DNA from 4 places in the Streptosporangium sp. 'caverna' genome. Region 2 is predicted to be linked to each of the others. Evidence: riboswitches for the same ligand, from Rfam matches in the RefSeq annotation. Region 2 holds a riboswitch; each other region holds the start of a gene.
The links. Region 2 has a riboswitch for cyclic di-AMP ahead of DKM19_RS39000 (C40 family peptidase). Riboswitches for the same ligand answer to the same signal wherever they lie in the genome.
Positions count from the first base shown of each region.

Region 1: linked by a shared signal. The riboswitch ahead of DKM19_RS20470 (hypothetical protein) and the one ahead of DKM19_RS39000 (C40 family peptidase) in region 2 are both predicted to bind cyclic di-AMP.
Region 3: linked by a shared signal. The riboswitch ahead of DKM19_RS11840 (C40 family peptidase) and the one ahead of DKM19_RS39000 (C40 family peptidase) in region 2 are both predicted to bind cyclic di-AMP.
Region 4: linked by a shared signal. The riboswitch ahead of DKM19_RS45635 (NlpC/P60 family protein) and the one ahead of DKM19_RS39000 (C40 family peptidase) in region 2 are both predicted to bind cyclic di-AMP.

Region 1 covers NZ_CP029711.1:4,631,745-4,639,105, forward strand. Annotated here, with positions in the region: gene DKM19_RS20460 (hypothetical protein) at 347-535, shown strand; gene DKM19_RS20465 (glycosyltransferase 87 family protein) at 555-1,715, opposite strand; gene DKM19_RS20470 (hypothetical protein) at 2,155-3,129, opposite strand; cyclic di-AMP (ydaO/yuaA leader) riboswitch at 3,131-3,270, opposite strand; gene DKM19_RS20475 (helix-turn-helix domain-containing protein) at 3,635-4,243, opposite strand; gene DKM19_RS20480 (MFS transporter) at 4,426-5,811, shown strand; gene DKM19_RS20485 (SDR family NAD(P)-dependent oxidoreductase) at 5,946-6,683, shown strand; gene DKM19_RS49580 (hypothetical protein) at 6,740-6,901, shown strand; gene DKM19_RS20490 (SGNH/GDSL hydrolase family protein) at 7,093-7,361, shown strand, end outside.
Region 2 covers NZ_CP029711.1:9,060,604-9,067,964, forward strand. Annotated here, with positions in the region: gene cimA (citramalate synthase) at 1-1,074, opposite strand, end outside; gene DKM19_RS38980 (O-methyltransferase) at 1,354-2,007, shown strand; gene DKM19_RS38985 (Uma2 family endonuclease) at 2,110-2,697, shown strand; gene DKM19_RS38990 (branched-chain amino acid aminotransferase) at 2,850-3,944, opposite strand; gene DKM19_RS38995 (3-isopropylmalate dehydrogenase) at 4,115-5,161, opposite strand; cyclic di-AMP (ydaO/yuaA leader) riboswitch at 5,320-5,534, shown strand; gene DKM19_RS39000 (C40 family peptidase) at 5,546-6,325, shown strand; gene DKM19_RS39005 (ROK family transcriptional regulator) at 6,617-7,361, opposite strand, start outside.
Region 3 covers NZ_CP029711.1:2,679,309-2,686,669, forward strand. Annotated here, with positions in the region: gene DKM19_RS11810 (hemerythrin domain-containing protein) at 1-207, opposite strand, end outside; gene DKM19_RS11815 (TetR/AcrR family transcriptional regulator) at 268-948, shown strand; gene DKM19_RS11820 (cell wall metabolism sensor histidine kinase WalK) at 963-2,240, opposite strand; gene DKM19_RS11825 (LemA family protein) at 3,038-3,601, shown strand; gene DKM19_RS11830 (class I SAM-dependent methyltransferase) at 3,723-4,346, shown strand; gene DKM19_RS11835 (Rrf2 family transcriptional regulator) at 4,398-4,832, opposite strand; cyclic di-AMP (ydaO/yuaA leader) riboswitch at 5,447-5,605, shown strand; gene DKM19_RS11840 (C40 family peptidase) at 5,724-6,203, shown strand; gene DKM19_RS11845 (hypothetical protein) at 6,301-7,086, shown strand; gene DKM19_RS11850 (M48 family metallopeptidase) at 7,083-7,361, shown strand, end outside.
Region 4 covers NZ_CP029711.1:10,555,715-10,563,075, reverse strand. Annotated here, with positions in the region: gene lysX (bifunctional lysylphosphatidylglycerol synthetase/lysine--tRNA ligase LysX) at 1-765, shown strand, start outside; gene DKM19_RS45650 (cytochrome P450) at 941-2,143, opposite strand; gene DKM19_RS52360 (hypothetical protein) at 2,410-2,625, shown strand; gene DKM19_RS45640 (helix-turn-helix transcriptional regulator) at 2,806-3,054, shown strand; gene DKM19_RS45635 (NlpC/P60 family protein) at 3,221-4,168, opposite strand; cyclic di-AMP (ydaO/yuaA leader) riboswitch at 4,276-4,433, opposite strand; gene DKM19_RS45630 (amino-acid N-acetyltransferase) at 4,902-5,462, shown strand; gene DKM19_RS52860 (RDD family protein) at 5,671-7,062, shown strand.

The DNA of each region.
Region 1 (7,361 bases), 4.4 Mb from region 2:
CACCGCACCATCCTGGCTCCGCATTCGACGGCACAGGGGATTGCCGACGCGTACGGATGTGGTCACAGTGAGTGTAGATCGCCGGAACCGGCCCCACCAAGCTGCGGCGATCGTGTACGGCCTTCCGGTCAACCGGCCATGACACGACGTCGTCATCTATACGCGGGTCGTCGGGGAACTCGATGGCCGAGAGCAGCCGCCGGAAGTGTAGAGCACCGCGAGCGTAAGGGAGAGTCCCGTACATGAGCGAGCGAGAGCGTCTGATCGCCGCGATCGGCGCACGACTGAACCGGATGGACGCTGCCGCCTTCCAACTCGTCGGCTACCAGAACGTCATCGGCACTCTGTGCCCATCAACGACGCCACAGCGGTCCGCATCGCCGACGACATCTACACCCGCCTCACCGAGAACGGAACGGCCGCGCCTGCCGTCGGACAGACCGCCCACGCGCTGCACCACGCCATCCGCCGGCTCCGCACCGACTACACCGCCGGCCCCGCCCTGTGGGCCGCACACATCCACGCCGGAATCTAAGATGCGACCATTAAGGCCCCTAGTCGTCGCCTGACCCGCGCTTTCTTTGCCGCCAATCGCTCCGGCTAAAATAAACCGCAAGCGCCAGTAATGTCGACAATCCGCTGAGCACGTAACTACCTGTCAGCAACATCAGCCACATTCCGGCGTGGGATGGATATATGAGAACCGTCGCCAGGGCGATATATCCAGGCAGCAAAAAGATGAACCACAAGAACCCCACGCCCACCTTCTCAAGCCTGACGTCCACTCGCTGAGCGCGCTGTGCCCAGAGCACCAAGAGCGGTATGCACCAGACCCAATGGTGCGGCCAAGAAACGGGTGAAACAAGCAGCCCCACGATGGCGCAGGCGGTGATTCCAGCGATCTCGCCCGCCTTCTTCGCGGTCCATGCGGCGACCAAAAGTCCACCCGTTCCGACCACCGCGCACAGGGCGAACCAGAGAGGCGTGGTGGGCCAGGAGTCGGACATGATCATAAGCACGCCACGAAGCGATTGATTGAAAAAATTTACGCCCTGCTCGGTGACCACCCGTTGCGTGTCGAAAAATGCACCACCCCAGTAATCACGCGAATCGGCCGGCAGCAGAAGGAATCCGAGGACTACTGTGCCGAGAAAACCAAGGCCGGTCATCAGGGCGGCCCGGAAACGACGCGTGATGAGAAGGTAGGGGATGAATATCAGTGGGGTGAGTTTGATGCCGGCGGCAATACCCGTTCCTATGCCGCGCCACTTTTCTTTGCCGTGCGTCAGATCAACAATTATCACCAGTAGCAGAATGATACCTATTTGACCGTTCCACAGCGTTAGCGTTACCGGGTACAAGGGAAGTGTCGCGATGACAACCAACAGCGTGCGAGTTGCTCGGCGACTTCGGCACCTCACTGCGGTACGGCCGATGAGAATCCATATCACCGCCTCAAGGGCGAGTATGGAGATCAGCACCCAGAGGGCGACGGCGATCTCCATTCCAACCAAAGCGAGAGGCATGAACAGTATTGCCGCGAACGGTGAATAGGTGAACTTCAGCCAATTTTCACCTACGACCAAGTCGTAGACAGAGGTACGCCGCAGTACCGCCGCTCCGCCTTCCCGATAAACCTCCAGATCAATCCAGCCCTCCGCATAGATCGCGTTAAAGGCGAAGGCTGTCAGCGCGCCGCTCAACGCGATCAACACTCCGCATGCTATTTGGAAAGAGCCGCCATCTCTCTTGCCCGGACGAATTCGCGGACCGGCTGACACTGAAGGCGGACCGGCTGACACTGAAGAAGGCATGGCAACTCCCGGCTTAGCTGTGGTGCACGCTAGCCACGCCGGCTTGTCCAAAGCTTGTCGTGCCCTGCTTGTGCCGGCCGTTTGCTGGTCAGGGCTCTGGTGTGACCAGGTAGGGCCGCAGAAAATAGTGCACCGCCGGGGACATCGATATGGTGTGTGTCAGGCGCCTCCATGACGATGCTGCTGCTGTTTGCGCTGCGATTCTTGAGTCGGCACGCTGTCGACCGGGCTGGAGCGGCGGGAACCTTCGTGGTGACCGTGCGATTGCTACCGGATGTGCGGGCTTTCAACGCCACCGACCAGCGATCGATCGACAAGTCGACCACGTCAAGCCCCAAAATCAGTACATCGAGATATGGGTGTGGTCGAGGTGGTTGGCGGTGACGCCGCCGCGGTCGGACATGGCGCGCCAGCCGGAGCCGGTGTTGATGCGCTGGCGCCAGATCACGTATTTGACGCCCAGCTGGTCCTTGTTCTGGATGGCCCAGGCGGCGATCTCGTCACCGAGCTTGACGTGGGCCGCCGAGGGCATGGAGCCGCCGGTGCTCATCATGAAGTCGCAGGCGCGGCCGAGCGGGTGTTCGCCGCCGTCGTTCTCGGCCCGGTAACAGCCGACCGTGTAGGGCAGGTCGAAGCGTTTCCTGACGGCTTCGCGCATGATCCGGGTGCGGTCGGTGATGTTGTCGCTGCCGGTGGGGAGCTGGGGAGCCCAGCTTCCGTCGGGGAGGCGGCCGGAACCGGTGGGGACGAGCTGGTCGAGTTTGTGCTTGATGTCGCGGATCAGGCCCTCGGCTCCGTCGCGCTGAGACTGCACCTCCTTGACCTCCTCACCGATGTTCTCGGCGAGCCGGGCAGCCGTCTCCGCGGCCTTTTTCTTGCGCTCCAGACTGTCGGCGAAGCGCTGCAGGGAAGCACCTTGCTCGGCGGTGAGCTGCTCCATCACCGCGGCGCCGCCCAGGTCGGGGGTGGACAGCAACGTGGGCAGGTTTCCCGCGCTGCTCTGGTAGCGAAGCTGAGCGATGGAGCCGGCCTCTTTCTCGATCTCGGCGTAGACCGCCTCGATCTTGCTCAGGTCTTCCTTGGCGACCGCCTCAGCCTGCTGCGCTTTTTTAAGGGACTCGCGTTTGGCCGCGTAGGCCTCGATCAGCATGTCGACTTTTTTGTTGAGCTTGGCCAGGTCGGCCCGGAGCTCGGTCTCGGTTGGTTTGGGGGCCGCGAGACCCGCGTTCGCGGGGCCCAGCGCAATCGCGACCGCGGTGAGAACACCGACCGCGATGGTTGCATGACGACGGAACGTGAGGGACGTGACCGCCACGTACTCTCCTCTCTTCTGCCGACCGGGTTAGCTGACGGGTTCGGGCTAGAGGGAAAGCCCTTCCACCGAAGTGGATTCACCCCGGGTGCGATGGGTCCCCGGTTCCCAGGGCAGGCGCCCGGAATTAGGCATATCGACCGTTACGGCCGAGGCAAAATGGAGCTTAACGGCAAACCGAAGGTCATGTGAACCCAATACGCAACTAAAGAGTGATCAACTCGTGATCATTGTTGGATAGGCGTAGGGCCTTGCCGCGTCTGGGCCGCCGTTCCATACGGCCCCTGCGACTTCCACTGCCACCGGTGAGCCAGGCAGCGCACATCACCTTCCTGGGCCGCTACCGGTTCGACATCACCGCTAACGGCCCCGGCCAGGGCCTGCGCCCCCTTGTGACCCAGGCGCCGCCGGAGACGACGACCGACACGGCTGGACGAAGACGGCTGGTCTCACGGGCGATTCTGTACCGACTCGCACGTCCGTAGCGGCCTTGCCCGGTGTGCGTGTGTCACTCGGCACCTGCTGCGGTGCCCTCGGACCGTACGGTCCGGGCGCGCAGGTGTGCTCGCTCTCCCTGATGGCCCAGGAGACTGAGGATCTCGACGGGGTTCTCGTCGGCGTTGCCGAACCAGTGGGGGGTGCGGGTGTCGAATTCGGCGGCCTCTCCGGGGCCCATGATCAGGTCGTTGTCGCCCAGGACCAGGCGTAGGCGGCCGTCGAGGACGTAGATCCATTCGTATCCCTCGTGGCTGGACTGCTCGGGCTCGGGTGAGCGCATCCTGGGCGAGATGATCAGTTTGTAGGCTTGCAGGCTTCCTGCTCGTCGGGTGAGGGGCAGCATGGTCATGCCGTGGCGGGTGACGGGCTTGAGGTGCAGGCGGGGATCTCCGGTCTGCGGCGCCCCGATGAGTTCGCCGATGTCCACGCGCAGCTCGCGCGCCAGGGGGAGCAGAAGTTCCAGGGTGGGGCGGCGCTGACCGGTTTCCAGGCGGGAGAGCGTGCTCAGGGAGATCCCGGTGGACTGTGCCAGCGAGGTCAGCGACAGGTTGCGCTGAGTGCGCAGCCCTTTCAGTCGGGGTCCGACCGCCGCCATCGTCGATGCGATCTCTTCATCCATGCCCCTACCTTGCCACCGCAGCAAGAATCTTTGCGTGTCGGTTCAGGCGGCCTGACCATGTCACAGGCGCCCCGATGCGGGCGATGACGCAGGACAGGAGAGGTGTGATGACCCGAGGCAACTTGCCCACCGCCCCGGCGGGTGGGCCCGATACCGCGCCGGCGCCGCCGGCGGATGCGATGGTGAGCGTTCGGCGTGGCTCGGTGACGCCGGCCGTGGTGATCCTGGTGCTGACGCAGCTGATGTTCGTCGTGGACACCTCGATCGTGAACGTGGCCCTGCCCGATATCGGCCGCGATCTGGACTTCTCCAGCGCCGGTCTGTCCTGGGTTGTCACCGCCTACGCGCTGACCTTCGGCGGCCTGATTCTGCTCAGCGGCAAGGTCGGCTCCATGATCGGCCCCCGCCGGGCCCTTGTTCTCGGTGTGACGGTCTTTGTGATCGCCTCGATCGCCGGAGGTCTCGCCGGTTCGGCGGGACTGCTGGTGGCCGCGCGTGCCCTTCAGGGAGTGGGGGCTGCGGTGGCCGCGCCCAGTGTGATGGTCCTGCTCATGGGAATCACCGCGCCTGGCCCGCAGCGCTCGCGCGCGATGGCGATGTTCGTTCTCGCCGTCGGCGCCGGCGCAGCGGTCGGTCTGCTCGCGGGTGGAGTGCTGACGCAGACGCTGGGCTGGCAATGGGTGATGTTTGTCAACGCCCCCATCGGCGTCCTGGTCCTGCTCGGGACCTTGCGCAACCTGCCCGAACTGGAACGTCGGCGCACCTCACTGGACATCGGCGGAGCCACTGCCTCGATCCTGGCGATGGTGGCTCTGGTCTTCGCCTTCACCTCTGCCGCCGACCACGGCTGGGCCAGCCCCCTGGTGCTCGCCGCCTTCGCCGTCGCCCTCGCGGCGCTCGCGGCGCTCGTGGCGTGTGAGCGGCGGCATCCGCACCCGGTGATGCCGCTGGCGTTCTTCTCCTCCATGCGCAGCGCGGGCCCGCTGCTGTCCATGCTGGTCGTCCCGGCCGGTCAGGTCGGCTTCCTGTTCTTCACCACACTGCTGACCCAGAAGGTCCTCGGCTTTACCCCGATCCAGACCGGGCTGGCCCTGGTGCCCTTCACCGTCGGGCTGATCGCCACCAACCAGCTCACTCCGCGGCTGCTGCCGCGCCTGGGGGAGCGCGCCATCGGCATCACCGGTCTGTCGGGCCTGGTACTGGGCATCACCTGGATGGCACTGGTCGCAGCGGATGCCGGACCGGGCACCTCGATCGTCACGGTGCTGCTGCCATCGATCCTGCTCGGTGCGGGCGCGGGAGCGACCTTCGCACCGGTCACCGCCGTCATCATGCACCAGGCCCCCTCCGAGCACATCGGCGCCGCCGCCAGCCTCAACCAAGGACTGCAGCAGCTGGGCGGCGGCATGGGCCTGGCCGTTCTCACCAGTGTCCTGGCCGCCACCGGCGGCCTGGACCACGGGCTGGGCACGACCCTGCTGGCCACCGCGGCCTTCCCGCTGGCCGGCCTCATCCTCTTCGGCGTGTGGGCGCGCCGCATCCCCGCCGCCGACAACGCCCACGCATGATCACCCCTGCCACTCCCAAGGAGTTCGCCGATGACCGAGCACGACCCGCGTTTCAGTGCCGCCTCCTGGGATCAACTCCTCACCGCCCGGCACACCCGTTGAACCACCCGCACCACGAAGAAAGAAGCACGATCATGAGCAAGGACCTCGCCCAGCAGACAGCTCTGGTCACCGGAGCCACCGCGGGCATCGGCCGCGCTACCGCCCTGGCCCTGGCCGTACGCGGCGCCGACATCATCGTCCACGGCCGCAACAAGGAACGCGCCGCCGACACCCTCCGGCAGATCGAAGCCCTCGGCGCGAGGGCCCGCTTCGAGCCCGCCGATCTGTCCGACCCCGCACAGGTGACCGCGCTCGCCGAACGCGCCGGCCACGTCGACATCCTGATCAACAACGCGGGCATCTTCCACTTCGCCCGCACAGCCGACACCGACCCGGCCATCTTCGACGCTCACATCGCCATCAACCTGCGCGCCCCCTACCTCCTCGTCCAGGCCCTCGCCCCCGGCATGGCCGCACGCGGACACGGCGCGATCGTCAACATCAGCAGCGGCGCTGCCGACACTCCCGGCTTCGGCAGCGGCATCTACGGCGCCACCAAAGCCGCCCTGGAATCCCTCACCCGCGTGTGGGCAGCCGAATACAGCCCTGATGGCGTACGCGTCAACGCCGTTGCCGCGGGCCCCACCCGCACCGAAGGCACCGCCGCCTTCGGCGACGCCTTCGAATCCGCCGGACAGGCCGTCGCCCTCAAGCGCGTCGCCGACCCCGAAGAGATCGCCGCGGCTGTCGCCTTCATGGCATCCCCGGACGCCAGCTACGTCAACGGCGCCACCCTCAGCGCCATGGGCGGCCAACCCGCCCTCGGCTAGGTGCAGAACTCGTACAAACGACCGGTTGCGAGAGTTGGGGACGGCGATCTCCGCCCGTGGCTTCTCGCCTTCTCCAGGGCCGCGAGGATCTGCTGCTCCACCGCGGCTTCCGGCTCCTCCGGAATGGTCCGGCGGCCGGGCTCCAGCCGTTGGAGACCGGCCTTGACCACGTCGGTGAGGAGGTTCCCGCCGACCGCGGTGAGCGCGCCGATCGCTGATGTGGTCGGAAACTCGCCAGACCGTACCCGGTACCCGCTGCTGAACTACTCCCCATGACCATCTCCCATTCGGGGGCGGAGCCTCCGGCCCGCGCCTCACACCGCCGGCGGCTGTTATTCGCCTGCGGGGGGCTTTTCCTCGCACCCACGGCGGCATCCGCCGACATCAGCCTTGCCAAGGGAGCCTGATCATGGAGACCGACCCCGCCTGCGAGCGTGAGATATACGATCCGTACTGCCGGTGGCCCGCCGGGTCGGCGACACTGATGCGCTCCGCTCCATGGCGGCGCCTCGTCGTCCTCGGAGACAGCGTCGCCGCCGGCATACGGGGGCCGCTGGACGGTTACCGCGACCTGGACGCCGCGGCACGCGTCGCCGAGGCGCTCGGCGCGGCGCACCCGTCGTTCAGCTACCACAACCTCGCAGAGCGAGATCTGCGCACCGCCGAGATCCGCGACAG
Region 2 (7,361 bases):
CTCGCGCGAGGTCTCCGCCGACAGCTCGTAACCCAGCTCCCGGCCCTTGAGCTCGACCGAGGCGCGACCCGCCATGTCGGAGACGAGCATGCGCATGTCGTTGCCGACCTCGGCGGGGTCGATGTGCTGGTAGAGGTTGGGGTCGACCTTGATGGCGCTGGCGTGCAGCCCGGCCTTGTGCGCGAAGGCGGAGACGCCCACGTAGGGGGCGTGGGAGTTGGGGGTGACGTTGGTGATCTCGGTGATCGCGTGGGCGATCCTGGTCATGTCGGCCAGCGCCTCCCGCGGGACGAGGTCGAAGCCCCGCTTGAGCTGGAGGTTGGCCACGACGCTGAACAGGTTGGCGTTGCCCGACCGCTCGCCGTAGCCGTTGGCGCAGCCCTGCACGTGGGTGGCGCCCGCCTTCACGGCGGCCAGGGTGTTGGCCACCGCGCAACCGGTGTCGTCGTGGCAGTGGATGCCGATCCTGGCGGACGTCCCGGCCGCGGCGTGGACGACCTCGGCGAGCTCGTCGGGAAGCATGCCGCCGTTGGTGTCGCACAGGGCGATGACGGACGCCCCCGCCTCCGCGGCGGTGCGCAGGACCTCCAGCGCGTAGGCTGGATTGGATTTGTAGCCGTCGAAGAAGTGCTCGGCGTCGAGGAAGACTCGCTGTCCCTCCGCACGAAGGTGAGAAACCGTGTCGCGGATCATCGCGAGGTTCTCCTGGAGAGTCGTGCGGAGGGCCAGCTCCACGTGCCGGTCGTGGCTCTTGGCGACAAGGGTCACGACCGGCGCGCCGGATTCGCGCAGTGCGGCCACCAGTGGGTCGTCGGCTGCCTTCGTGCCTGCCCGGCGGGTCGCGCCGAACGCGGCAAGCTGCGCGTACTTCAGGTCGAGCTCGGTCTGAGCCAGCCTGAAGAACTCTGTGTCCTTGGGGTTGGCGCCGGGCCAGCCACCCTCGATGAAACCGACGCCGAGATCGTCCAGGTGACGCGCGATGGCCAGCTTGTCGGTCACCGTGAGATTCAGGCCCTCCTGCTGGGCGCCGTCACGGAGCGTGGTGTCGTACACATGGAAACGATCATCGTTCATGTCGGTCTCCTTCGCGGGTTTGACGATTCGCCGCGCGCTCATTCGGCCTTGAGAAACAAAAATGACCCCTCACGGACGTGAGAGGTCTGCGCGCCGGCGGTGTCCCTTTTCAGCCGGCGCGCCTGCCGATAATGAGCAGAGCGTAGAACATGATGCTCAGGAGTCTGCCACACGCTGACAGCATCTGACACATCGATCTCAGGATTCGAGATCGACGGCATACCGACTCGAGCCCGGATTTCCGCTCCGAACCGGCGGCGAGCGGCGAGAATGACGGACATGAAGGCGACTTATCTCGATTCAGCGGTCGGGCAGTATCTCCTCGCGCACAGCACCTGGTCCGACGACGTCCTCGACGCGCTCGCCGTCGAGACTCGCGAGCTCACCGGGGACAGCGCGCGAATGCAGATCTCCCCGGACCAGGGACGCTTCCTCACCATGATCACCCAGGTCAGCCGTGCCCGGAACGTGGTGGAGGTGGGCACGTTCACCGGTTACTCATCCATCTGCCTCGCCCGGGGCCTCGGCGCCGGCGGCAGGCTGAACTGCTTCGACGTCAGCGAGGAGTGGACGGCGATCGCCCGGCGCTACTGGGACAAGGCCGGGATCGCCGACCGCATCGAGCTGAAGATCGGCCCGGCGGCCGAGCGGCTGAAGGAGCTTCCCGCCCAGCTCGCCGTGGACCTGGCGTTCATCGACGCCGACAAGGTCAGCTATCCCGTCTACTACGAGATCCTCCTGCCCCGCCTGGCCCCGGGCGGCCTGATCCTCGTCGACAACACCCTGTGGAGCGGGCACGTCGCCGATCCCACCAATGACGACGAGACCACCCAGCTCATGCGCGAGTTCAATGACATGGTCATGAACGACGACCGGGTCGACTCGATCATGCTGCCCATCGCCGACGGACTCACCATGATTCGAAAGCACTGACGAGAACTTCCCCGGATCTCGGGTGGGCGCGAAACTTTTCCATTACTTTAGGTGATGTGCCAAACACGTTGCGCCCACCCGCGCGGAGGGAAGGATGATCCCATGGGACTGGTCATGGAGAAATCGATCATTCGCCAGATCAACGATCAGGCGGAGCTCGAAAAGCTTTACCTGGAACTCGTCGATCGCTTCGAGAAGCATCGCATCGAGATCGTCAACGGCCGGATCGTGGTGAGAGAAGTGGCCACGATTGCTCACGCCGATGTCGTGTATCAACTCATGTCCCAGCTCATACCGTTCTCGATGGAGAAGGGATGGCGCGTTTACCCGGAGGCCAGAATCTTCCTGCAGGCGCAGGCGGATCGATACGAGCCGGATCTCATCGTCGTTCCCGCGAATCGCCGTCTCTGGGACCCCAGTCACGTGTACGCGAACGCCACGCTACTGGTCGCCGAGGTCGTCTCCCCGAGCAGCGTCCACGATGATCACGTGGTCAAGCCTCGAAACTGCGCGCTCGCGAGAGTCCCGCTCTATCTGGTGATCGACACTTTCGCGAGCCGGTTCAGACTGCTCAGCCGGCCGGGACCGGAAGGTTACGCCGACGAGGTCACCGAGTCGCTCGGCAAGCCGCTTGAGCTACCCGCGCCATGGAATCTCACGATCGACACCGCCAAGCTGATCGAGGGATAGGCCCCGTTCACGGGGAAAGCCCGGCCGGTGGGAGGCCGGGCTTTCCCTGCGCGAGGAACCGGTGGAGCGTTTCCGAGCCTTGACCGGGTCGTTTCGGAGCCGGGCGCTGTTCCCGGTCACGGGAGATCAGGCCGACGTTGTGTGCGAGGCCTCTAGCAGATCTTGTGGACCCAGCTGTGCGCGTCGGGGCGGGAACCATACTGGATGCCCACGAGCTCCTCGCGGATCCTGGAGGTGACCGGCCCCTGGGTGCCGTCGCCGATCGTCCAGGCGCGGTCGGCGCCCTTGACCGAGCCGACCGGGGTCACGACCGCCGCGGTGCCGCAGGCGAAGACCTCGGTGAGCTCGCCGGACTCGCTGCCCGCCTGCCACTCCTCGATCGACAGGCGTCCCTCCTCGGGGGTCAGGCCGAGGTCGGCGGCGAGGGTGAGGATCGAGTCGCGGGTGATGCCGGGCAGGAGCGTGCCGGTGAGTGCCGGGGTCAGCAGGCGGTCGCCGTAGACGAAGAACAGGTTCATCCCGCCCATCTCCTCGACGTAGCGGTGCTCGCCCGCGTCGAGCCAGACCACCTGGTCGCAGCCCTGCTCGACCGCCTGGCGCTGGGCCACGAAGGCCGCCGCGTAGTTGCCGCCGCACTTGACGGCGCCGGTCCCGCCGGGGGCGGCGCGGGTGTACTCCGTGGAGAGCCAGACCGAGACGGGCTTGCCGGCGCCGAAGTAGGCCGCCGCCGGCGAAGCGATCACCATGTACTTGTAGGTCCTGGACGGGTAGTTCACCCCGAGCGCCGCCTGGGTGGCGATCATGAAGGGGCGCAGGTAGAGGCTGTGCCCCGGTGTCGTGGGGACCCATTCGCGGTCGGTCTGGACGAGGAGTTCCAGCGACTCGACGAAGGTCTCCTCCGGGAGTTCCGGCATGGCCATCCGCCACGCCGACCCGTTGAACCGGGCCGCGTTGGCGTACGGGCGGAAGGTCGCGATCGTGCCGCCCTCCTGGCGGTAGGCCTTCATGCCCTCGAAGAACTCCTGGGCGTAGTGGAAGACCGCGGTCGCGGGATCCAGGCTCAGCGGGCCGTACGGCATGAGCCGCGCGTCGTGCCAGCCCTCGCCCTCGGTGTAGTCGATCGAGATCATGTGATCGGTGAAGATCTGCCCGAAGCCGGGGCTCGCCAGTACCTGCTCGCGCTCGGCCGCGGTGCGCGCGTGGTCGGAGAGCTGCACGTCGAAGCTGAGCTGCTGAGCGGTGGTCATGACGGGATCCTTCTCTTGGTGTCGGGCGGCCTGATTCCATTCTGCGACGGAACAGGTACCGGGAAAACTACTGCATCGACATCGAAAACCGGCAGTGCCGGGATAACGAAGACGCGCCTGGCGGCTCGTATGAGCCGCCAGGCGCGTCTGAAGTGAGGGAGGCGGCTTCCTCAGCCGGCTACTCGGGCGGTGATGTCGTCACCGATCTCGTGGGTGGTCCGGCCGGCCCAGCCGGTCAGGCGTTCGACCAGGTCGTCGGCCACGGCCTGCTCGACCCTGGCGGCCTCCTGGGCCAGGCCGAGGTGCTCCAGAAGCATGGCGACAGACAGGATCGTCGCGGTCGGGTCGGCCTTGCCCTTGCCCGCGATGTCGGGGGCACTGCCGTGAACCGGCTCGAACATGCTCGGCGCGGTGCGGTCGGGGTTGACGTTGCCGCTGGCCGCCAGGCCGATGCCACCGGCGATGGCGGCGCCGATGTCGGTGAGGATGTCACCGAAGAGGTTGTCGGTGACGATCACATCGAACCGCTCCGGCTGGCTGACGAAGAACATCGAGGCCGCGTCCACGTGGCAGTAGTCGGTCTCGACATCGGGGTATTCCAGACCGACCCGGTCGAAGATGCGGGCCCAGAGGTCACCGGCGTAGGTGAGCACGTTGGTCTTGTGGACCAGCGTCAGCTTCTTGCGGGGGCGGCCGGCCGCCTTCTCGAAGGCGTAGCGGACGACCCGTTCGACGCCGTGGGCGGTGTTCAGCGACTCCTGGGTGGCGATCTCGTGGGGCGTGCCACGGCGCATCACGCCGCCGGTCCCCGCGTACAGCCCCTCGGTGCCCTCGCGGACCACGATCATGTCGATGTCCTCGGGACGGGCCTTGCCCAGCGGGGTCTCCACGCCGGGGAAGAGCTTGACCGGGCGGAGGTTCACGTAGTGGTCGAGCTGGAAGCGGAGCTTGAGCAGTAGATCGCGCTCCAGGACGCCCGGGGGCACGCTGGGGTCGCCGACCGCGCCGAGCAGGATCGCGTCATATCCGCGCAGCTCATCCAGAACCGAGTCGGGCAGGGTCTCACCGGTCTCGTGATACCGCTTGGCGCCGAGATCGTAGGTGGTGGTCTCCACCTTCGTGCCGACCGCTTCCAGGACCTTCAGGCCCTCGGTGACGACTTCGGTCCCGATCCCGTCTCCGGGGATGACGGCCAGGCGAATGTTACGCGAATCCATGAACGCACCCTACCGGTCCCGTCTCGGTGATCGAACAACGATCTCATTCTGCGGACAGATTCGAGCGTACGACACGCCTGATCGTTTTGTCCATCTTTGCGAGGTATTGACCGTTTCGTTGACTTTCGTTATGGTCCTCAGCATTCGTATCGACGCCTAATTCGCGCAGGTCATCCCCTATATCGGTCTGCGCGGAGCCGGGGAACCACTTTTTCGGGATCCACGGGACATCGAGAACACTCGCTCCACCCCCGGAGCCGTTCCCGCTGTCTCATGCGATTCCTTGGGGCGAATCGGCGCATCCCTCGCGCCGTAGGGCGGCCTCCACGCCCGAGTCCGACAGCTCACCCGGCCGGCCTTATGGAAGGAACCATTTTGTCCGGCATGACCTACCCCCGTGTCCTGTCGCTGTTCGTGGCCGGCGCCGCCGTGTTCGCGACTCCGGCCGTCGCTCTGGCCGACTCCTCCCCCCTGGCCGACGCCTCTCTCACCGGGTCCTCCTTTCCCGTCACCCGGGGCGAGGCCCCCGTCCCGCCTCCCGGGCCGGCGGCTCCCGGCGCGGCGGCTCCCAGCCTGACGATCCCCGGCCTGGCGGCTCCCGGCTCGGCCGCTCCCGCTCCGGCGGCTCCCAGCCCGGCAACGCCCGGCACCTCCGGCGCACACGGCACCTCCGGTGCGCCCGGCACCGTCGAGCCCTCACCGGCGCCCGCGACCGAACAAGCCCCCGCCCCGGCTCCCAAGCCCCCCAAGCCTCCCAAGCCCGCCTGGCAGAAGGCCGTGAAGTGGGCCATGTCCAAGCGCGGCACGCCCTACGTCTGGGGCGGCACCGGCCACGGCGGCTTCGACTGCTCCGGCCTGGTGCTCCGCGCCTACGGGGCCGCCGGGATCAAGCTGCCCCGCGTCACCAACGACCAGTACAACGCGTTCTCCAAGAAGATCGCCTGGAAGGACCTCCAGCCGGGCGACCTGGTCTTCTTCAGCGGCCTCGACCACGTCGGCATGGTCAGCAAGCCGGGCTACATGGTCAACGCCCCGCACACCGGCGACGTGGTCAAGGTGGAGAAGCTCGACGCGGGGCGTCGCGCCTCCTTCGCCGGCGCCGTCCGCCCCGACCCCAAGGGGGTCAAGGCCGCGATCGAGGCCGGCACGCTGAGCGCCGGCTGAGCCTCCCGGCCCTCATCGTCCGAGGCGCCCCGATCGGCGCGTGGCGTCTCGGACGCCCGGTCCGCGCACGGCGACCACCGGCAGCGCCGACCACCGCACCCACGTGCTTCGGACGCCCGGGTCCGCGCATGGCGACCCCGGGCATCCGTCATCAAGCCGGTGCACGGCGTTCCGGTCGCCGGCGTCGGGCCGGCGCACGACTCCCGGGCGCCCGTCATCGGGTCTGCGTACGGCGAGCCGACACCCGCCGGCTTCCCCCCGTGGGCTCGCGACCGCGGGGGGAGGCCGAGGTCAGGCGCGGCGGCCGGTGAAGATGACATCCCAGGCGCGGCCCAGCGCACGGGTGACGGCGCCCAGCAGGACTCCGCTGTCGCCCAGCGTGCTCGCCACCACGGTGGGGCGCAGCGGTCCGAGTTCGGCGATCCTGGCGGTGATGGAGTCGCCGAGCAGGTCGAGGTTGCGGCCGACGCCGCCGGCGAGCACGACCACCTCCGGATCCAGGACCGCGGCCACCGCCACGATCAGCCCGCCGATCCGGCGGCCCTCGGCCTCGACGACGGCCAGCGCCAGAGGGTCGCCGGCCGCCGCGGCGCCGAAGACCTCCTTGGCCGTCTCCAGCCACAGCCCGGCGGCACGGGCCTCGCGGACCACGCCGGAGGCGCCGACCACCGTCTCGGTGAGCCCGTGCTCCAGCACCTCCTGGTCGGGGGCCAGATTCTCGGCCGCGGGCAGGTAGGAGACCTCTCCCGCCGCGCCCCGGGCTCCGGAGTAGAGCTCTCCGTTGATCACGATGCCCATGCCGACGCCGGTGCCGACGGACACCAGCGCGAAGTGGGACTTCCCCTTGCCCTCACCGTGGGCGTGCTCGCCCAGGGCCGCCAGGTTGATGTCGTTCTCGATGGCCAGGTCGGTCTCCAGCGCGGTGCGCAGCCGGTCGAGCAGGCCGGGGCTGCCCCAGCCCGGCAGGTTCGAGGCGAGGTCCAGACGCCCCGCCTCGGGGTCGTAGACACCGGGGCTGCCGACCATCGCGTAGGTG
Region 3 (7,361 bases), 5.0 Mb from region 2:
CTTGGCGGTGATCATCGGCCAGAGGATGTCGTCCTCCGTCTCGTGGTGGTGGTGCAGGTGCGCGACGAGGAAGTCGCGGACGTCGGTCAGGGCGGCCGCCGGCGCCGAGGGACGAGCGGCGGCTTCGGCCAGCAGAGAGGTGGCCCGGCGGTGGATGTCGTGGATGAGACGGGTCTCGATGACCGCCGTCACTTGGGAATCTGTCACGTGGGGAAATTATTGAGTAGAGAGTCCTATTGTCAATAGAGTCTACTCTCCCATGGGGTAATGTTCATCGGGATGGGCTCCTACAACTCGCCTCGACGCACGGACGCCGCGCTCTCCACGCGCGCGGCGATCCTGGAGAGCGGACGCAGACTGTTCCTCGCCGACGGCTACGCCAACGTGACCGTCGCGGACATCGCCTCGGCGGCGCGGGTGGCCGTCCAGACCGTGTACGGCAGCACCGGCGGCAAGGCGGCGATTCTGGCGGCCCTGCTGGCTCCGGCGGTCGAGGACCCGGCCGTCGAGCAGACCCTCACCGGGATCGCGGCGACCGACGACCCGCGCGCGGTCATCGCGATCACCGCGGCCGGCACCCGGCAGGCGCATGAGCGGAACTGGGAACTCGTCTGGGGCCTGCTCCACCAGAACCTCACGGAGCCTTCCGCCGCAAGCGTCATGGAGGCGATCGAGGCGGCCTACATCGGCGCACTCACGGCGGTGGCGGACCGGCTCGCGGCCCTGAACGCGCTGAGGCCGGAGCTGGACCACGCCGGCGCCGTCGACCTGCTCTGGTTCTACCTCGGCCAGTCCGCCTGGCTCACCCTCGTGGGAAAGCGGGGCTGGGACTTCGACCGGGCCGAGGCCTGGATGGCCGGCGCGGCTCAGCAGGCCCTGCTGAGTGCGCCTTCCGTCACATCGGTCAAGCGCCGCCGGCCCGAGGGGTCGTCCGAGCCCGCGAGGTAGCCGTCGACCCCCGGCTACGTGGACCTGTCGTTCGCCGTCCGGCCGTTGTCGGATGGTCCGGCCAGGGGGAGGCGGAGGATGAAGCGTCCGCCTCCGGAGGGGGACGCTCCGGCCTCGATCGTCCCGTCGTGGGCCTGGGCGATGCCGCGCGCGATGGCCAGGCCGAGGCCCGTCCCTCCCCGGTCGCGGCTACGAGCCGCGTCCAGCCGGGTGAACCGCTCGAAGATCCGTTGCCGGTCGGCTTCGGCGACGCCCTCCCCGTCGTCGTCGACGATGAGTTCGGCGCTGTCGCCGTTCTGCCGCACCTCGACGACCACCGCGAGCCTGGCGTGCCGCTCGGCGTTGTCCAGCAGGTTGGTGATGGCGCGGCCGATCTGGCTGCGGATGGCGTGGACGGGCACGTCCGGAGTGAGCCTGAGCCGCACCCTGTCCGGATCGGCTCGCTGCGAGACCTCCGTCCCCACGATGGTCGCCAGATCGACCCTCTCCCGCAGCTCGGATGCGCTGGACTCGAGCCGGGTCAGCAGGAGCAGGTCGGTGATGATCGTCTGCAGCCGATCGACGTCATACAACGAGTGCGCGAGCAGGTCGTTCAGGTCGGTCTCCTCGGGATGCAGCTGAGCCTCCTCCAGCTGCGCGCGAAGGCCGGCGACGGGGGTGCGCAGCTCGTGGGAGGCGTCGGCGGCGAACTGCCGCTGCTGGGTCAGCGCCCGATTCATCCGGTCCCTGGCGTTCTCCAGCCGTTCCAGAGTGCCGTTGACGGTCCGGGCCAGCCGGGCGATCTCGTCGTCACCCACGGGTTGCGGGACGCGGTTGCCCAGGTCGTCGCCGTTGATCGCGGCCAGTTCGGCGCGGATCGCCTCGACGGGCCGTAGCGTCCGGCCGGTGACCTTCCAGGTTGTCGAGGCGGCCAGGAGGACCAATATGGTGCCCTGGGCGGCGAAGAGGGAGTCGATGACCCTCGTGGAGCTGTCCGCGGGAGCGGACCGGCCGGCGTAGACGATGGGTGAGTCCGGCGCCGAGGTGACCCGGAGCGCGGAGAGGTGGACGCACCCCAGCTGCCGTTGCGCGCAGGTCCCCACATCCTGCTCGGGGTCCTGCGGCGTCGGCCACGCCGTACTCAGGGGCGGCAGGCCCTGGGCGTCGGCCGAGGAGGCGACGACGCGGTGGTTGCTCGCCACGACCTGCACCAGGTCGATCCCCGGCACGCCGGACTTGATGGGATCGGTCAACCGCCCGAGATGGTCGGCGGCGGCCGCGGAGGTGGCCTCCTGCCGTGCTTGCAGCCACACGCTGTCATTGATCGCCCGGTGTGCAACCAGGCCGGCCACCAATCCCGAAGGAACAAGGAGAAGCACGGCCAGGAGGCTGACAAGGACGGTGACCCGTCCGCGAATCGATCGCGGACGGAACCGGACACCCCGTGAAAGCGGAGGCGTGGTAGGCATAGGTTTCCCCCTCATGCCTGTCGACTACTCAATCGGTCGTCAACAAGGTGATCACGGTGGCCACACCTGGTGTTCTGGTGTCGCTCATCCGATTAGGCCGAGATATCGCCTACAACCGCGACGGCCGGACCGTGTTCCTGCGTTGTTCCTGCGTTTCTGTGTTGCCGTGCTTCCTCGCGTTCGCAAGGCCGGTGGACGCCGTCGTACTCGCCCGGCCGTCCATTGACACCCGGGGTCGATTCGCGCTCCGTGGCGGATCTTCGACGCCGTGGGCGTGAACCGGTGCGGGGGATGACGTGCGCGGTGCGTTTCCTGACGCGTCCCAACCCTTTAGGTTTATCACCTGATCTGCGGTTTTACAGATCGTCATCGATGTCTTGAACGACTTTCACCCCTTTCGTATGACTGTATTGCACATACCGTATACAGTATTGCCTTTCCAGGGGGTCGCGAGGCCCTGACCGTACGCGTGGGCCGCCGGCGGCGGCGGCGCGTCGGAAGTGCGGACCTCGAGCCGGAGGGGCCGGTGAGGGGGCGACGGCTCGTGTAGGCGGAATGCAAGGGGTTCGGGGTCAGATGTCCACGGTGCGGCGGGCCATGTCTGCCGGGCGCACGGCTGCCACTCGACCGGGAGGCCTCCCTTGATTACCACTGCCGTTCTCGTTTTTCTCGCCCTGTTCCTCTTTCTGCTTCTTGTCCTGCTCGTCGTCTCTACATACAACGGCCTGGTCAGCAGGTGTGGCGCGGTGGACAGCGCCTGGGCGCAGGCGGACGCGCAGCTCAGGCGCCGTCACGACCTCGTCTCCATCCTGGTGGAGACCATGGAGGGCCACGCCGTCCACGAGCGGCAGGCTCTGGAGGCGGTGGCCGCCGCGCGTTCCCAGGCCGTCGGCGCGCGGACTCCCGCCGAGCAGGTGACCGCCGAGAACCTGCTGTCCGGGGCGCTGCGGAGCCTGCTCGCGGTGGCCGAGGCCTACCCGGACCTGAAGGCCGGCCGGAACTTCGCCAAGCTGCAGGAGGAACTGGCCGCCACCGAGAGCCGGATCGCCTACTTCCGGCAGTGCTACAACGACGCCGCTCTCATCTACAACAACGCGATCCAGATGACCCCGGCCAACATCGTGGCGAGTGTGAACGGCTTCTCGCAGCGCGAATACTTCCGCGCGCCGGATGAGGAGCGCAGCCCGGTGAGGGCGCGATTCTGAAACCGTTTTTCCTGTCTTGGAGGGGAGGGGCGCCCAGGTGACCGCGCTGCGGCAGAGGACATCGGCCTACCTAAGCATGTCAACCTGGCATAACGCTCTCACCTGGGGGAATGAGCTGCGAATGTCGTCCGAAACTCGTCCTGCCAACGGGGACACCCGCACCTTCCTTGGCGCGATCATTCGTAATCCCTTCGAACTGGGGGCGATCGCGCCCAGCTCAAAGGCCGTGGCCCGCCTGGCCGCGTCGGTCGTCCCGGTCACTCATGGAGCCGTGGTCGTCGAGCTCGGCGCGGGCGGTGGTGTGATCAGTGACGCGATTCGCGAACGGCTTCCGCCGGGCGGGCGGCAGCTCGCCGTCGAACTCAACGACGACATGGTCCGCCATCTGCGGCGCAGCCGCCCCTGGTTGGAAGTGATCGCTGACGACGCGGGTGACCTGGAGAAGTTACTGGGGCGGGCCGGGGTGACACGGGTCGACGCGATCATCTCCTCGCTTCCCTGGACCCTGTTCGACGAGCAGCGGCAGAAACATATTCTGGACGGGGTGTCGGCCGCGCTCGCTCTGGGCGGGAGGTTCAGCACCGTCATCACCCTGTCCGCGATGCCCTCCAGGCGGTTCAGGCAGTTCCGCGGGCTCCTGAACCGCACCTTCGCCACCGTCGGCACCATGGGCCCGGTCTGGCTCAACGTTCCGCCCGCGCTGGTCTTCACGGCATCGAGGTCCCACTCCGACCTCGGGGAGTGAGGGCCTGCCGGTAAGGGACGCGACACCCTCGGCTCCGGCCGGGCGCGTCTGTCATCGCTGCTGGGCCAGCACGTCCCGGAGGACGTCGGCGACCGAGGTCTGGGCGAGCTGTTGCCGCACGGCTTCTTCGAGTCCGCCGTACACACGCCGCAGCGCGGGCTGGATTCCGTAGCCCACCGGGCAGCCCTCGTTCGGCGGAGTGCGGTGCATGCCGAACAGGGGGCCCTGCTCGACGGCCTGGTGAACGTCGAACAGGCTGATCGACTCGGGATCGCGAACCAGGCTCCATCCGGCTCCCGCGCCGCGCCGCGCCTCCACGAAGCCGGCCTTGCGGAGATCTCCGAGGCAGCGCCTGATGACCACCGGATTGGTGTTCACGCTGCCGGCGATCTGCTCCGAGGTCACGACCTCGCGGCCGCCACGCCGGTCGAGCTCCATCCACGCCAGTATGTGCGCGGCGATCGTCAACCTGCTGTTCGCGCTCATCATCGCCCCATCTCCGCTGGATGTAACAGTACATGTTATAACAACCGCCGCCAAGCGCCCGCTTGGTCTTGGCATGCGGGGTCGGCGGCCGGAAACGCACCAAGCGAGGGGCTGTTTCCGTCTGCCGTTATCGGCCGGTTTCCGCATGCTCGTCCCGAGTCTGGGCCATCGCTTGCGGAGTCCTCCGGTGATCCGCCGTCCACGGTCGGAGCGGTGAGGATCGCGGCGAGAGCGACGGTGAATGATCCTGCACGGAAGTGAATGACCATAGGCGGCGACAAAGATCGTGCGCGGTGACGGAGATCATATTGAAGATCAAGTCAGATGTGACGTATCTGACAGAAATAGAGCATTTGCCGTGGTGATTCATGGAATGTGACCAGAGTCATATCTCAATAGCATAAATAGCCCTTATGCAGGGAGTCTGGAAGGGTGAAGAGCTCTCTTCGATCTTCGAACATGACGATTGCTTTGCCGAACGTTGAAGACCGGGGTAGTTTCTGGCGTCGCGACGTTCAAGCCATGCCGTCGCGATGAATGTCGGCCCCCAGGGCCGGTGTCTCTCATAGAAATCCAACCGGCCACCGCTTCTCCCCATCGGGGTTCGACCCCACTGCGGTGGCCTGCCGAATCCATGCAGCCAGGAGGCATGGAACCGGGGACCCAATGGGCCCTTAAAAGCGTGGCCAGGGGTGAATCGGCGCATTTCGCCGTAGGGCATCTTCCCAGCCCGAATCCGTCAGCTAACCCGGTAGGCATCAGTGGAAGTCCCAAGGAGAAATCCTGTCTACCACCCTGCATAACCCCCGTTTGTCGCGCCTTTTCCGCCTTTCCATCGGCGGGTTCGCCCTCACAATGACCGCCTCAGCCGGAGCGGTCACGTTGGGGCCCATGGCGGCACAGGCGACGGCGAACAGCGCGACCACCCTTCAGGTCAAGAGCACGGCGAAGACCTCGACTCAGGTCGGAAGCACGGCGAAGGCCAGGTTGAGCAAGGTCGCACAGCAGAAGGTGAAGGCCAAGAAGGCCGTCTCCACGGCCAGGAAGCAGATCGGCGCCCCGTACCGGTGGGGAGCCACCGGTCCCGGCGCGTTCGACTGCTCAGGGCTCGTCCAGTACTCATGGCGGAAAGCAGGCGTCAAGCTCCCCCGCATCACGTACAGCCAGTACAGGGCTGTCAGGAAGAAGGTCTCGTGGCGCAACCTGCACCCCGGTGACCTGATGTTCTTCAGCGGGAAGGGCCACGTCGGCATGTACGTCGGCAAGGGCAGGATGGTCCACTCGCCGAGCAGCGGCAAGACGGTCCGGATCGTGAAGCTGGAGGGGTACTACAAGTCCTCCTTCACCGGAGCGGTCCGTCCCGGCGGCTAGCCCAGGGATCAGAGGCCCAGGGATACAGGGATACGGCCCCGTCCATCCGCGCGGATGGACGGGGCCGCTCCATGCCCGTCGAGTAGCATCAATCCATATGTCCGTCCCGAAGGGGCGCCGCGCCGTGCTCACCGGGATGCTGGCGCTGATCAGCGCCGCTCCGCTCGCCGGAGGTGGGCCGATTCCGCAGGACACGCGCGGTCTCTGGCCCGGCGCGGCCACCGTCGTGCGAGGTGAGCGCTCCCTCGTGATCGGCCACGGCGTCCCGTACGGAAGTCTCCGTGATCTGGCCTCCAGGGCCGACCGCGCCCGCCGCGGCGTCGAGGAGGTCTGGGGTCCGGTCCGGGCGGTGATCCTGTTTCCCGCCACGGACGCCGAGGCCGCGGCGCTCGCGGGAGCCGGCGGCACCGGCGGCCTGGCAGCCCTGGCGACCTCGGATCGGGTGATCGTCCTGCCGTCGGGCTACGCGAGGCTCAGCGAGGTCGGCCGTGACGTGGTGATCACGCACGAGCTCACCCACGTGGCCACCGGCGCGACCCGGGGCGGCCGGGTGCCGATGTGGATGTCGGAGGGCTTCGCCGACTACGTGGGCTACCGCGACGCCGGGATCGCGGTCCGCACGGTCGCCGCCGAGCTGGCGCTGGAGGTGCGCGACGGCATCCTGCCCGCCCGTCTCCCCGGGCCCGGCGACTTCGCCCCCGGAGCGCCGCGGCTGGCGCAGGCCTACGAGGAGGCGTGGCTCGCCTGCCGTCTCATCGCCGAGCGCTATGGCGAGAAGGCGCTGGTGAGGCTCTACGGTAGCGATGTCGGGAGCACCCTGGGCCTGTCCGAGGCGTCGCTCGTCGGGGCCTGGCGCGACTACCTCCGGAGGGAACTCGGATGACGCTGAGTAAGACGGACACGCCCGCGGGACTCCGGACGGCGGGGTGGGCGCTGGCCGCCCTCGGGGCGGTCACGCTGGCGATCGTGGCGTTCACCACACCCTGGCGAGAGCTGGCCGCGGGGGCGCCGACCGTCGTCCCCGACCCGGCCCGCGACTTCCTCCCGGAGCAGATCGCCCGCGCGGAGACCTTCGACGCACTGGTCAGCGTGCCCTCCTACCTGTCGCTCGGCCTGACCCTGGTCGTCGCGGGAGTGCTGGTGGGCACCCCGCTGGGC
Region 4 (7,361 bases), 1.5 Mb from region 2:
GGCATCGAGAAGGTCTTCGAGGTCAGCCGCAACTTCCGCAACGAGGGCGCGGACTCCACCCACAACCCCGAGTTCACGATGCTCGAGGCCTACGGGACGTACCTCGACTACAACGACATGGCGGACCTGACCCAGCGGATGATCCAGAGCGCGGTCGTGGCGGCGCTCGGCCAATCCGTGGTGACCTACCAGGACCAGGAGATCGACCTGGGCCTGGAGGAGTGGCCGCGGATCACCCTCTACGGGGCGGTCTCGGACGCGCTGGGCGAGGAGGTCACGACCGAGACGCCGCTGGAGCGGGTCCGGCAGTACGCGGACAAGCACGAGATCCACTGGGACGCCAAGTGGGGGCAGGGCAAGCTCGTCCAGGAAATCTTCGAGGCGCTCGTCGAGCACACGCTCATCCAGCCCACGTTTGTCATGGACTACCCGCTGGAGACCTCCCCGCTGGCCCGTCAGCACCGTGACAACCCGCTCCTCACCGAGAAGTGGGACCTGATCGGCTTCGGCACCGAGCTCGGCACCGCCTTCTCGGAGCTGGTCGACCCGGTCGAGCAGCGCCGCCGCCTCACCGAGCAGTCCCTGCTCGCCGCGGGCGGCGACCCCGAGGCCATGCAGCTTGACGAGGACTTCCTCACCGCCCTGGAATATGCGATGCCGCCCACGGGCGGTATGGGGCTCGGCGTGGACCGCCTTGTCATGGCCTTCACCGGCAAGAACATCCGCGAGACCATCCTGTTCCCGCTGGTCAAGCCGACGAGCTGAGCCCGATGGGCAGCGCTGTCTCATGCGCGGACCGATTCCCGCCGGTCAAGTCGACGGGTTGAGGCCGGCGGGCGGCGCTGCCTCCCGCGCGGGCCGACGGGTTGAGTTCGACGGATAGCGCCGCCTCTCGCGGGCCGACGGATCCGGCCTGAGGGGCGGCGCCGCCTCCCGTCGGTCAGGCCGGCGGGCCGAGCCTGACGGGCAGCGCCGCCAGGCCACGCAGCGTGAGGTTCTCCTTGTACGGCGGCGTCGCATCGACCAGGGCCAGATCCGGTGCCGCCGTCGCGAGGGCGGACAGCGCGACAGACCCCTCCAGCCGGGCCAGCGGCGCTCCCAGGCAGAAGTGGGCCCCCAGGCCGAAGGCCAGGTGACGGACGGGCCCGCGGTCCAGGTCGAGCCTGTCGGGGTCGGCGAACACCTCGGGGTCCCGGTTGGCCGCGCCGAGTAGCGCCATCACCGCCTCTCCCTCGCGGATCGGCGTCCCGCACAGCTCCACGTCCTCCAGCGCGAACCTGAGCGTGAGCTGGACGGGCGGGTCGTAACGGAGGAGTTCCTCCACCGCCTTCGCTGTGTTTCTTTCGTGTCTCTCGTGCCTCTCGTGTCCTTCGCCGCCCTCGTCGAAGCGGTGCAGGGCGCCGTGGCGGAGCAGCGCCAGGGCGCCGTTGCCGATCAGGTTGACCGTGGTCTCGTGCCCGGCCACCAGCAGGAGCACGCACGTGCTCAGCAGTTCCTCGGTGGTCAGCTCATCCGCCGTGACGAGGGCGCTCAGCAGATCCCCGCCGGGCTCGGCCCGCCGCCTGACCAGCAACTCCGCGAAGTAGGCGTGAAACTCCTCCCGGGCCGCGTCGCGCTCCGCGAGCATCTTCTCGGGCAGCAGGAAGTCCGGGTCGAGCCCGCGCGCCAGCGACTCGCTCCAGCCCTGGAAACGTGCCTGATCCTCCGGCGGCACCCCCAGCATCTCGCTGATCACCCGGACCGGCAGCGGATAGGCCAGCGCGGAGATCAGATCGACCTCACCGGACATCCCCCCGACCAACTCCTCGGCGATCACCGAGATCCTCGGCCGGAGCCGTTCGATCATCCGCGCGGTGAAGGCCCTGCTCACCAGGGCGCGCAGACGGGTGTGGTCGGGCGGATCCATGGTGAGGAAGGATCGCGCGCCCCGGTTACGCCCCGGCGGTCCCTCTCCGTGGCCGAAGCGCGGGTCGCGCAGCAGCGCGGCACACGGCGCGTATCCCGTCGCCAGCCACATCCCCGCCGGAGTTCGGAACAGCGGGCCCTGCTCGCGGAGCTCGCGGTAACGCCGGTACGGCGCGCGGAGGAAGTCAGGCGCGAAAGGGTCGAACCCCAGCAGGTCAAGGACGGTCACAGTGCTCACGGACGGTCTCCGGATCTTATGAGGTGCGGTACGCGGAAACCGGGCGGGCGACCGCCGTACGGGAAGTCCGTCGACGGACGGTCAATCGATCGAGCAATTCCGATCGAGCCAGGACGCAGCGTAGAAAGTCCATTTTGGGTGGGCTCTATATGACATAGGACTCCATGCGAGGATCGGCCGCGCCGACTGGCTGCGGGCCGAATGCCGCGGAGAGCGTCCCTTCCTCTTTCCCATCGCAGGGCGATCCCCCTGGTGTTGTCAAGGTGATGAGCCGCATCCTTGTCGAGGCATGTCAGGGCGAAGAGCGTCGGGAAATGATCGTTTTTTCCGAGAAAAGACGAGAAAACGGCGTCGGCCGTATGGCCCGCTCCGAAGGCGATCTCATCGGCCGTGGCGTCAGCGAAACCTTGTTCTGCAAGGACTTCGATTGCCGCAGTCAGCGACCGCTCGGGGGCGCCTGCCTTGACTCGGTCGTGACTTGACCACAAAGGCGCCGACATATCATGAGTACTTCATGTAACGAGTACTATGTCAATAGCGGCCAACCTCTCTGGAGAGCGGAACTTGACGACCTTTGAACAAGGCGTTTACCGTTCCTGGCGGACGGTATTGATTTCTGGCGCGTTCACGCCTGGTTACCTATGAGGGGGGAGTGATTCTAGATGGCTTATCCAGAAGTGGATTCACGCCATGGCGACAGCCCCCTGGGCATGGGCGATATCGGTCTCAGCGATGACGATCTCGTTCTGTTGTCAGAGCTCGCCAAGGGCGTCACCGTCGACAGGGTGGGGCGTCGCCTCGACATCAGCGGCCGGACGGTCCGGCGCAGGCTCCGCGGAATCTGCGACCGTATCGGTGTGGCCACGGCGATCGAAGCGGTGGCCTGGGCCGCTCGCCGTCAGTTGATCTAGGCCGCAGCCGATCGTCTCAGCCTGCCGTGTCCCGTCCTGACCGGCTCCGGCAGGCTCCTCGCCCGTTCAGGCTCGTCCGGCCCTCTCCGGGTCCGCTCGGCCTCCGCCCCGGGCTCTTTCGGGGCGTCACTCGTCGCGGGCCCCGAAGGGCCCGCGACGGTCTGCTTCAGTCCGCGATCCGGACGCCGCCCGCGAAGGGCCGGTTGTCGATCGTGGAGATGTGGATGACGTCACCGGTCTGGGGGGCGTGGACCATCATGCCCGCGCCGATGTAGATCCCGACATGGTGCAGGTCGTTGTAGAAGAAGACCAGATCGCCCGGGCGCAGCTCGTCCCTGGAGATGTGAGTGCCCGCGGTCCACTGGTCGCCGGTGTAGTGGGGCAGGCTGATGCCGACCTTCTGATAGGCCCACATGACCAGCCCGGAACAGTCGAAGGAGTTGGGGCCCTCGGCTCCCCACACGTATGGCTTGAGCTGCTGGCTGAGCGCCCAGCGGGCGGCCTCGGCGGCCTTGCCGCTGCCCACGACGGGCACGCTGATCTTCACCCGGCTGCCCTGGCTGCTGGCGGCCCGCTGGCGCACCTCGCTGAACAGGTTGCTCTCGACCCGCTTGACCAGCCGCTCGATCTTGGTCCGCTTACCGGTGATGTCCGTGAGCAGGTCCTTGACCTCGGTGGTCCTGGCCTTGGCGCCGGCCTGTGCCCGCTCGGCGGCCTCGATCGCCCGGCTGACCTGGGCGACCTCCTCGCTCTGCTGCTGCTGGAGGGCGTAGTTGGTGGTGGCCTGGTCGAGGAAGGTGTCGGGGTCGCCCGACTGGGTGAAGGCGAGCTCGGATCCCAGCCCGCCCGTCATGTAGTTGCTCTGCGCGAGGAGGCTGGCCTTGCTGCGCCGCGACTCCAGCTCGGACTCGCTGACGGCGAGGGTCTTCTTGGCGCTCTCGGCGGCGCGCTGCGCCTGCTTCAGCTTGACCCGCTCGCCGTTGTACTGCTCGCTGAGCGTGCCGATCTCGTTGTGCAGCTTCTCGACCTGCTTGGCCAACTCCTGGAGGTTGGGCTTTGGTTCGGCGGTGGCCGCGATCAGAGGAGTGCCGAGGGTCAGGGAGGCGAACGCCATCCCGATGATCATGATACGGCGAGTGAGTCCACGCGGGGCGTTTTCTCGGCTGCGGGCATGACTGCCCGTGTTCTTTCCTCCACGCTTGCGCGTGCGCTTCACCAACAGGCTCCTCTCCTCGGTCGCCTACCGGGTTAGCTGACGGGTTCGGGCCGGAGGCAGCCCTACCTGGTGCGTTGAAGGCACTTCGGATTCACCCCGGGGGGACATGGTCGAGAGTGGGTCCCCGGCTCCCCGCGTTTCGGGGATTCGGCGGGTCAGGCTTTTTTACATCACTGACAACGAGCACGGACATTAGTGCACTTGGAGGTTCCTGCTCAACCAGAACTGCAAACTCGGTAGAGGTTTCACAACTGAAATGTCACGGAAAGATCACACGTCTCGATGATCAACATGGGCATTACGCTGCCTTGATGTCCCCTTGGTGCGCACTTGGCGAAAGTCTTCGCAGGTCCGGGACCGCAAAAAAGACGAGCCCTGACGTATCGCCGTCAATCCATGCTCAGCGTGATAGATGGACTACCTGGAGTCATCTGATGGCCATGGGGCGCGAGTTAAGGGTGGGCCGTAATTGGAGAGCACCGAGGACGTACGCTGATCGGTCATGGAGCAGGTTACGGAGCATTTCCCCGTGGCGGCCGTACAGGGTGCCGAAGCCGGGGAGCGGCGAGCCGGATCCGAGAGCGGGAGCGTGGACGCGGAGCGGGAGTCGCGGGGCCTGCGGGGATCCGAGCTGGAGACGGCCGAGATCGTCGTACGGCGCGCCCGCACACCGGACGTGCGCGCCATCCGGCGACTCGTCGACACCTACGGGGGAGCCGGTCAGCGGCTTCTGAGGAAGGCCACGGTCACCCTCTACGAGGACGTCCAGGAGTTCTGGGTCGCCACCGACGGGACCGGAGCGGTCATCGGCTGCGGGGCGCTTCACGTGCTCTGGGAGGATCTCGCCGAGATCCGCACCGTCGCCGTCGATCCCGCCTGCCGGGGGCTGGGCATCGGCCACAGGATCGTCTCCGTTCTCATTCGCACGGCGGGCGAGCTCGGTCTGCGCCGGGTTTTCTGCCTGACCTTCGAGGTTGACTTCTTCGGCCGGCACGGATTTCAGGAGATCCAGGGCACGCCCGTCGCGCCGGAGGTCTACGCGGAGCTTCTCGCCTCCTACGACGAAGGCGTCGCCGAGTTTCTCGATCTTGAGCACGTCAAGCCGAACACCTTGGGAAACACCCGGATGCTTCTGCATCTGACGCGAGAGCCCGGCTTCCGCGCTCTCGATGCTGACGAAGTGGAGAGATGACTGTTGATACCTGTATCGATACCTTGTGCACCAGCAAGCGTATGAGTCTGACCCATGCCACATGCGCAGTCTTAAGTGAGGTGACGCGGTGAGCACCGGACAGCCGCCGTATCCAGAGGATGATCCCGAGCGCGATCGCACACCGTCGGGGCAGCCGGAATACGGACGGCACAACGAGGATCGAGCCTCCGGCGAATTCGATCCCGACATGACGGTTGTCGGATACAGGTTGGAGGCCTCGCCGCCGGACACCGGACCAGGACAGACCCCACAGGGCTACGGGCAGCCGACCGCCCCGCCGACGTCTCCGCAGACCTACGGCCAGCCCGGCTCCTACGGCCGGCAGCCCGGAACCGGCGCCTACGGCCAGCAGCCCGCGTATGGTCAGCAACCCTCCCAAGAACAGTCACCGTACGGCCAGCAGCCTTCTCAGGAGCAGCCCGGCCATGGCGGGCAGCCCTCCCAGCCCGGCTACGGCCAGCAGCCCGGTTATGGGCAGCCACCCGTTACCGGCGCCTATGGGCAGCCACCCGTTACCGGCGCCTATGGTCAGCCGCCCGCCTACGGCCAGCCCTCCCAGGGACAGCCCGGTTATGGCCAGCCTGGAACCGGTGCCTACGGCCAGCCCTCCCAGGAGCAGCCCGGTTATGGCGGGCAGCCCTCCCAGCCGGACTACGGCCAGCAGCCAGGAACCGGTCCCTACGGCCCGCCTTCTCAGGGCCAGCCCGCCTATGGCGGTCAGCCCGGCTACGGCCAGCAGCCCGGTTACGGTCAGCAGCCTGGCTACGGGCAGCAGCCCGGAACGGGCCCCTACGGTCAGCCGCCCGCCTACGGCCAGCCTTCCCCGGGCCAGCCTGCCTACGGCGGTCAGCCCGGTTACGGCCAGCAACCCGGCTACGGGCAGCAGCCCCCCCAGCCTGGATACGGTCAGCAGCCTTATGGTCAGCAGCCCGGCTACGGGCAGCCCGGAACCGGCCCCTACGGCCAGCAGCCACCCTACGGCCAGCAGGGTTGGCAGCAGGCTCCCGGCTACGGCCGGCCGGGCTACGGGCCCCAGGGTGCGATGCCCCCCGGTGTCCCCGCTCCGCTCGCGGAGTGGTGGGAGCGTCTGGTGGCCCGCATCATCGACGCGCTGCTCTACCTTCTGATCAGCCTCGGGCTCGGTGCCGTCATCGGCGCGATCTTCGTGACGAAGGCCGGCTTCAATATGGAGACGGGTGTTGTCACGGAGCCGGGCGGGGCCCTCCTGGCGGGCCTGCTGTCGTCGTTGATCGTGGGCGCGCTGTTCATCGGCTACGAGTTCCTGATGCTTCGCAGGGGCGGTCAGACCCTGGGCAAACTGGCGATGCGCATCAAGGTCGTTCCCCTGGCGGGAGGTTCCCTGGGGCCCGGGGGGCTCGCCGTCGACGTGGCCGCCAAGCGGGCCGTGGCCATATTCGGCCCGGTGCTGCTGACCTGGATCCCCGGCGTGGGGTGGCTCCTCGGCTTCGCCATCTACGTGTACTGGATCCTGGCCTTCGTCTGGCAGTTCGTGGACAAGCCCTACCAGCAGTCCCTGCTGGACAAGGTCGCCACGACGGTGGTCGTCAAGGCCAGGTAGTTCTGGTAGCTCTGAAAATAACGGGGTCGGCGGTTCAACCGTCGGCCCCGATTTCATGGGTGGATGAGAAAACAGAGTTCGATAACGAGGATCGCCACGTGTGATGGAAGCGCAAACTCATTCGCCGCGGCGAGAGGAGTCTTATGGCGCACGCGCCCCGGACGGCGAAAAATCATCGCAGATCGACCTCGCGGCCGCCTACGGAGTCCTATGCGGTCTCGGTGACTCCGCTCTCGGAAGGGAGCGGCTTCTCGCTTCCCTCCATCGGGGTGGGCGAAGGCCGGGCCCCGACCGTTTCA